DNA from 2 places in the Paenibacillus sp. FSL R5-0345 genome. Region 1 is predicted to be linked to the other one. Evidence: riboswitches for the same ligand, from Rfam matches in the RefSeq annotation. Region 1 holds a riboswitch; the other holds the start of a gene.
What was found. Region 1 has a riboswitch for cyclic di-GMP ahead of R50345_RS29150 (NPCBM/NEW2 domain-containing protein). Riboswitches for the same ligand answer to the same signal wherever they lie in the genome.
Positions count from the first base shown of each region.

Region 2: another riboswitch for cyclic di-GMP. It lies ahead of R50345_RS31070 (anti-repressor SinI family protein); the one in region 1 lies ahead of R50345_RS29150 (NPCBM/NEW2 domain-containing protein).

Region 1 is NZ_CP009281.1:6,608,034-6,611,999, reverse strand. Features, by position in the region: gene R50345_RS29160 (EAL domain-containing protein) at 1-47, shown strand, start outside; gene R50345_RS29155 (hypothetical protein) at 163-699, shown strand; cyclic di-GMP riboswitch class I at 857-943, shown strand; gene R50345_RS29150 (NPCBM/NEW2 domain-containing protein) at 1,199-3,966, shown strand, end outside.
Region 2 is NZ_CP009281.1:390,900-394,865, forward strand. Features, by position in the region: gene R50345_RS01740 (2-oxoglutarate dehydrogenase E1 component) at 1-1,109, opposite strand, end outside; cyclic di-GMP riboswitch class I at 1,582-1,666, shown strand; gene R50345_RS31070 (anti-repressor SinI family protein) at 1,694-1,849, shown strand; gene R50345_RS01745 (helix-turn-helix domain-containing protein) at 2,057-2,386, opposite strand; gene R50345_RS01750 (TasA family protein) at 2,546-3,166, opposite strand; gene sipW (signal peptidase I SipW) at 3,257-3,844, opposite strand; gene R50345_RS01760 (hypothetical protein) at 3,846-3,966, opposite strand, start outside.

The sequences.
Region 1 (3,966 bases):
TTCAGGGATATTTATTTGGAAAGCCTGATCCTATTCCCAAACAGTGATCCTAAGGAGCATATCTCCGTCTAGAGGATGAGATGGATTTCAGGTCAGAGTCTGAGTACAGGTAAACCCCGGGGTTGTATAATTAAGGTAATTGAGAAGGGGGACGGGATGGATATGAAATGGCATAAGTACATCACGCGCTGGGCGGATTCTAGAGGGTTAGGTGGACGGGAAATTGATTATCAATGGCCGTCTCCATCATTTCCGGTGGTAAGTATTCGCAGCAATTTGGGTCGATACTCAGGTCAGGGGTATGGTTACGGAAGCAAGCCACAAGTGAAGACGGCTGTTGGTTTAATTGCTATTGGAGATGTAGCTATAGGCTTGATATCCATAGGTGCAATAAGCGTCGGTGTACTATCCGTAGGTGCTATATCACTGGGGATGTGGTTAGCGCTCGGAGCGATAGCACTTAGTTGGCTTGGCTTTGCCGCGGGAGCAATTGCGATTGCAGGAGTGGCTGTGGGAGCGATCGCGATAGCCGAAAAAGCATTGGGAGCGATAGCCATAGGCGATACGGCGTTTGGGGCGATAGCTATTGGACAATGGGCATATGGTGTAATCGCTGTTGGAGAGCATGGTTTCGGGTTAATTCCGATCACGGGTGATATGTGGAATTGGTTTCGGCGTTTGTTTGGGCTAGGAGATTAAGCCGCTAAGCAGTTCTAAAGTATCATTCATAGTCTGGGATAGTTAATAAAAAATATCTATCAGAACAGAAAAACTAATTGCAATTACCTATTCGGATTTCATACCAATTAATCATGCGATCAGATGTAGCGTTATGTTACTCTTTGTAATGTATTCGAAACTTCATAGGCAAACCTATGGAAATGTAGGGACGCAAAGCTATAGGGACTAAGGTTATTATAACTATTGTCAGCCAGCTGCCAAAGAGTGTATTACGCTTTTTGTTAAAATATAAGTGAGTATAAGTTATACACCTATACTTAATGTCTTATATTTCTCGCTTAAACGCGTATCGTCCTTAGAAGGGCGCCGAGGCGTTTATGCTTGTTAAAGTTTAATAAAAATTAAGTCTTAATTTTTATGGACTTTATACGCAATCAAGCTACTCTTTTGGGGTAGTTTTTTTTGTGCCCATTTTTGGGTACAGAAGAGATTCATATTACATCTGGGGGTAGAAAAGATGAAAAAAATGATTGCAATCGCTACATCAGCAGCCATGATAGCCAGTTTTTCGAGCGAGGCAGGTTATGCTTTAGCAAGTGATGTAAGTAAGGTAAGTGTAGTGAACAGCGTAGTACAAAGCAAAGCTGAGCTATTAAGCAGTGCGTCAGTTATTCCGTTTGATCTGTATGGAAAGGCTATCCTAAGCGCTTATAACGATGTTTTTAAAATGAATCCTGCAAATATTAAATCCATCACGAATAACGGTGGCAACTACTCAGGTTCACCAATAGCTAAGGCTATTGATGGCGATATGAGTACGCATTGGGAAACAGGCAAACCGAATAGCTCAACGTTTACGAATGAGGTTGTCTTTGTTTTTAATGAGTCCACGGAATTAAATAGAATCGTATACGCTGCAAGACAATCCGGTGCAAAGGGTAAGGGGTTTGCTCAGGAATTTGATATTTATGGCTCAACTACGGATGCAGGCGATTTTACACTAATATCCTCTGGAGAATATAAAGGCGGAGCAGGTGACGTAGTAGAGATTCAGTTTGCACCTACAGCCTTCAAGAGACTTAAATTTGTCTTCAAAAAAGCTAACCAAGATTGGGCGAGTGCAGCAGAGTTTTCTTTTTACAAAGAAGATGCCATATCGGCAAAGATGAAAAACTTATTTACAGATGATACCTTGAGTCAAGTTAGTGCAGCATTTAATACGGTAGAGAAGTTAACCGCTTTAGAACAAGAAGTGCAGTTACATCCACTGTACACGCAGTTTCAAGCAGATATAGAGAATGCAAAGGTGCTTCTGGAAAACCATCAAGTAGAGGAAACGGCAGCTAAGGTTTCGAAGTTAAAGGGGTATGGCACAGCATATGAAAATGCCTATAGCGAAGCTTACAGAATGCCAAACTCAAACGTATCAAAAGTAACGGTGAATGGTGGAAGCTACCCAGGTACGAAACCGGAATACATGCTCGATGATCTGCCTAATACACATTGGGAAACGAACAAAAATAATGACGACAGCTTCACGAATGAAGTCGTGTTTGAATTAGCACAGGCCAAAGTATTAGACAGAGTGGCTTTCCTGGCTAGAGATAATCGCAAAGGGTTCCCAGAAGCTTTTGAAATCTATGCATCAGAGACGAGTAAGGGAGAGACCTTTCAGCTCGTATCTAGCGGAACCGCGACTAGTACGAACGACTTTCTGGAGTTTAAATTCGAGCCTACGAAGTTTAAAAGATTGAAATTCAAGTTCACAAAAGCCAATATTAACAGACCTTTTGCGGCTGAATTTAGATTTTATACAGAGGATAAAGTAAGCGAAGCTGTGAATGGTATTTTCACAGATGGAACGATGAGTGCGGTTGTTCCTGCTTATAATAGCGCCAATGCAATCAATGAATTAGAAGAAGCGGCAAAAGTACATCCGCTCTATCCAATCCTTAAAGACTCATTGGATTTGGCTAAGAAGCTAGTAAATGGTGAAGTTCAAACCGAAGGCACCATTATTGAGGCTGAACAGCGTGGAGATATGAAAAAGCATGCACAGCAAAACCTGAGAATTGGTTTCGGTACGAACAACCAACCTACGGGACTCGTTGCAATGCCTGGAGATACGATCAATGTTTATGTAGACGCAGCTTCTACTGATAAATTGCCTGCAATAGTATTTTCGCAACAAGAGGCTGCTTGGAATGTTTGGGCTAGAAGCGTGCAATTACGTCCTGGTAAAAACACTATAACCGTTCCTGAGTTCGCGACGAATAGTTATTATGCACATGATGTGACTAAGGGCGGTACAGTATATATCGTCAATCCATATACAGCTGAGCAACAAGGAAAAGCACCTTTGATCCGGTTCGAGGGGCTTACGAAGATCCCTATGATGACAAAGACCACAGATCCAGAACAATTCAAAGCCTTCCTAACCACCTACAAACAAAAAATAGATGAAGATAAGGCAGCACATCCGAATGTTCAAGATCGCAAACTTATTGATGTAGTAGAAATGGTCAGCGATCATGTTATTTTTACAGGAACGGCTACAGAAGCGTATAACAAGTTTATTACACAAGAAAACAATCCACTGAATACCGTAACCGGCTATGATACTTGGATGAAGACGATCTTTGACTTCTATGGCTTGGATGGCAGTAGCGAGATTCATGATGCCAAGCTAATTCGTGAAAATATTCGATTGATGCAGCCTTATGGTGCAATGTATGCCGCGGGAGATCATACTGGGATACAAATTGGGACCGTAGCGACGATTTTGGGTGATTTTAACAAAGTCTATCCAGGTTGGGGATTGAATCATGAAATTGGGCATCGCTTGGCTATGGGTGAACGGGAATATGGTGAAGTAACTAATAATATGGTGTCTATGTTGATGTCAGTCTATGCGGATTCTATGGATACTCGTATTCCTTTTGAGAGTGATATTTATAAATATGTCCTCGAAGAAAATAAAGTGGTTATGAATCAGCAGGGCTTATTTGCACAGCTCGGTGCCTACTGGCAGTTGGAATTGGCGCACCCGGGTTACTGGACCGAACTGACCAAGCTGTACCGCGAGCGAAAGGTATCCCTTCCTAACGGTGACAATTCCAAGCAACAGTATTTAGTAGAGTTCTCCTCCGAAGTGCTGGGACTGGATTTAAGCAGCTATTTTGCCAGACATGGCTTCACTGTGAATCCAGAAACGAAAGAGAAGCTGGCTAAATATCCAGCACCGAAAAAGCTATGGTATTTAAATAACTCAGTGGTTCATTATGA
Region 2 (3,966 bases), 570 kb from region 1:
TCACCCGGAAAAGCAGCATCGCCATGCATTAGCACTGCTATAGCTTTACTGGTATCAATCTTAGGCAGCCCGGCAGTGCTCCGATCCTCTTGAGCGGCACGAGTGAAACCTTCCACGACAGGATTGACGAATTCCAAGTGACTTGGATTGTTCGCTAGTGTTATTCTTGTGCGTACGGTTTCTCCTTCACGGACAGCGCGGTCTGCACCGAGATGGTATTTCACATCACCCGTCCAGCCATAGTTAATTCCTGTAGAGCCTTCGGAAGGGAAGAGCTCCTTGTTTGGAGAATGATGAAACTCTGAAAATATAATATCATAAGGTTTGCCTAAAATATGTGCGAGAACGTTGAGACGGCCGCGGTGCGCCATACCCATCAGAATATGCTCTGCGCCGTCATGCGCAGCAGCGCGTACGATTTCATCGAGCATAGGCACAAGAGCGTCGTTGCCTTCCAAGCTGAAACGTTTCTGACCCACAAAGGTCTTGTGGAGGAAGGTTTCGAATTGCTCTACTTGAATCAGGCGGTTCAGTAGTTCTTTGCGTTCTGAATTATTTAAAGGTGCTGGTGAGCTAGTGGATTCTGCCTGTCTATTCAGCCATTGCAATTCTTTTTCCTCATGCACATGCCCGAATTCATAGGCGATAGTTTTGGTATATGCCTGACGCATACGCTGAACAGCATCCCATCCGGTATGCACGTCATTCGGTGCATTCTCCCAAATGAGTGTGGCAGGTAATGCGATCAGATCCTCACGGGTCAGCCCATAAGTTTCAAGTTCGAGATATTTAGCCATGGGATTGTGGTCCCGCTCAAGCGGATCAATTTCAGCGGCCATATGGCCATATATACGAATATTAGCGATTAACTTGGAAGCTCTTACTGCTTTTCTAAGCCATTCGGTGTCTCCTGAAATGCGAGGCTGTGGAGCCGGTTCGCTATCCGGTGTTAATGGTGGGGGACCCGAATTTGTAAAAAGTTCACGATAATTATTCTCTACGGTGGTTGGGTCTTTCACAAATTGCTCGTATCTTTCTTGAATGTAGCCTAAATTGGGTCCATAATACTTACTCCAAATGGATTCGTTATAGGGCTCTTTGGCTGCCATGAATACATCCTCCTCAACGGATGAACTCCATACGTGACATTTTGTGTCAATGCTTGTAGGAGCTGTGATGATTGCGGTTTCATTCCTCATCTTATTGTGCTACTTTCCACACATGTAATCAATTCATTCTTTCGTCTAATACGTTCGCAAAATGGTATGGGTTAGCTTGTTCTACTAAATAAAGAGTTGTTCTTTTTTATTACCCATTCTAAAGGCCTACTAAAATGATTCTATTATCCTTAATTTTAACTAAATAGGGAATGGGACATTATTATATTGGCTTATATAATTTTATGAATAAGACGAGTATCGCGATAATAGGACAGGAAATTCTATAAAAGAACTTCTATTTTTTGTTTTTTAATGGAAAAACTAATCAGAAATCGACACACTTTTTCACTTTAGTATAGTATAATGTTATTGCAGTTAGCGTTTTTCATATATTTCAAAGTAGATCCTTTCACGTAAAGGGTCCAGTAAAAGGTAAACTTGCCGAAAGGCAGGGGCACAAAGTCGCGGGTCTAAGGTAGAAATACTATGACAGCCGGATTGCCTGGGGACGTAAAATCTTAGGAGGAGATTTTTTGGACAAGTCCAACCAGGGAAGCAACAGAGAACAGCAGGTCATTGATCTAGACGTAGAGTGGGTCCATTTATTATTAGCAGCTAAGAAGGCTGGCATAAAGGCAGATGAAATTCGTCGCTTCTTTCATGAGAAGACTGTGCAAGCCGTGCAGTAATACATTCAGAGCATTACATATCAAATGAGCACAGCGATAACTCGCTGTGCTTTTTTTCTTTATATAAGAAGCTATAAGTTTCAGATGACACACTGTCCTTATATTCTAGTAGAATATAAAACGCCTTCGCAGTCCATATAGGAGAACGAAGGCGCTTATGCTTGATAGTATGAGTAGAAGAGGATCTTATCAGATCAGATGGAAGGATTAATCCTTCTGATCCAGGCGCCATTTCTGGTAGTCCAGAAACTCCTTGAATTCGCGTTTGCTTATGCCTGAGGCCATAGCTTCCTGCACCAATCGGAACCATTCCGAATCTAAAGGTGATTCCTCAGCATCATTAGGTTCTCCATAGAGCAAAGCGTGGATGGATACCTGAAGCGCGTCGGCGATCTTTTCGATAAATTGGATTGAAGGATTGGATTGGATGTTTCTCTCCACATTGCTAAGATACGACTTAGCAACATCCGCTCTGTCCGCAAGCTCAGATAGGGACAATCCCTTTTCTAGGCGGAGATGCTGGATACGTTGGCCCATATTTTGTGGCACTATGCTGACGCCCCTCCGTAATTTTTGTTATTAGTATAGCAAATATCAATAAATTCGACAAAGATTATTGTAAAGAAAAAAGCAGCATCTACTTATCCGCTTTCCGGAATAAGAATCTGCTGCTCTTCGAATGGAAGACTTATTAGATTATTTAGCGGATCCAGCTGTTTGCTTACCTACGAAATCCCAAGTCAGAGTTAATGAATCTTTTTGGAAGTAGTTTTGCTCTTGGCCGTTATCAACAAATTCGAATTGAACGGTGAAGCTATCATTTGTGCCGGCCTTAATTCCAGATGCTTCGCTAGTACCCCAGATTGCATCAAGTCCAGTGTTTTTTACGAGATCCGGTGTCTGAGTCTTCAAATCGGCCAGGGTAGTTTCCCAAACTACTTTCTCTTCACTACCAGGTAAGATGCCGCTTTTATCTTTATTCACCAGGAATTTAACTTTGATGAATTTTGCCAAATCGTTAGCGCCGTTGTTACCACCTACATCATTAATAGAGGTAGCTGTTTTGAGGAGGATCGAACCGATATCAAGTGTACCGTCATTTTTTAGTTTGAAGTCTCTTTTGATCGTATCGCCTGGCTTCAGATCCTTCAAATCAACGATAACAGAAGGATCAGAGTTCAAATCCAGTGTACCTGCTGCGAATGTAGCGGTGCTTTGTGCAGTGTCGCTAAAGTAAGCGAATGTTCCTCCACCAATCAATGATAAACCCAGTGCTGCAGATGCTACGCCAAGACCCAATGTTTTTTTGATACCCATAATTAAAATTCCTCCTCGGTTTTGTGGTTTTTTTATAAAAGTTATATATTGTAACTTCCGGTTCGTAAGCGGAAGCGGACAATCAACGAATTACTGTATTTCAGTTGGAGGTGGAGAGGTGGGCAGTATAGCCGCATTTTTCTTTTCGAGTGCAGCTACAGCCTTCCATGATGAATACAGGGCATAGAGCAGGAGCATCAAGCCTGGTACGATCATGAGCACAACACTTCCAGCTTTGGAAACTGCGAAATTCATAGCGTAACCTACATAAGGTACGGTGACCCCTGCATACTCAGCTACAACATTCGTGGAACTGGTAGGGTTCATATCAGGCGCATCATTGTTATCGCCTTTCGTGCGATACATGGCTTCACCAGTAGCATTGTTCATTGTTGCTTCTACAACACGGTGAGTAATGAGCAGGTTTTCTTCATTTCTAAAGGTGATAACATCGCCTTTTTTGAAGCGATTCATATCTCCTCCGGGTTTTAAAGCGACAATCGATCCGGTTTGAATCCCTGGCTCCATCGAACCTGAGAGTACCGATTTGATCTGGTATCCGAAGAAGGCAGGTTCACCGCCGGAGGCCTTGGATAACACTACGGCTATCACCAGCAGAATAAAGATCACAAGCATGATGCTCGATAATGTATTGTTGATCATTTTTTTAATCCGCATATTATTCTCCACCTTTGTCTTGTTGAGGGGCCGAAGGAGCTGGTGTTGCTGCCGGCGGGGAAGAGGTTGTAGCTTCCGCCTTTGGCGTCTCCTGAGGAACCTTTTGCTGTGGTATATCTTGT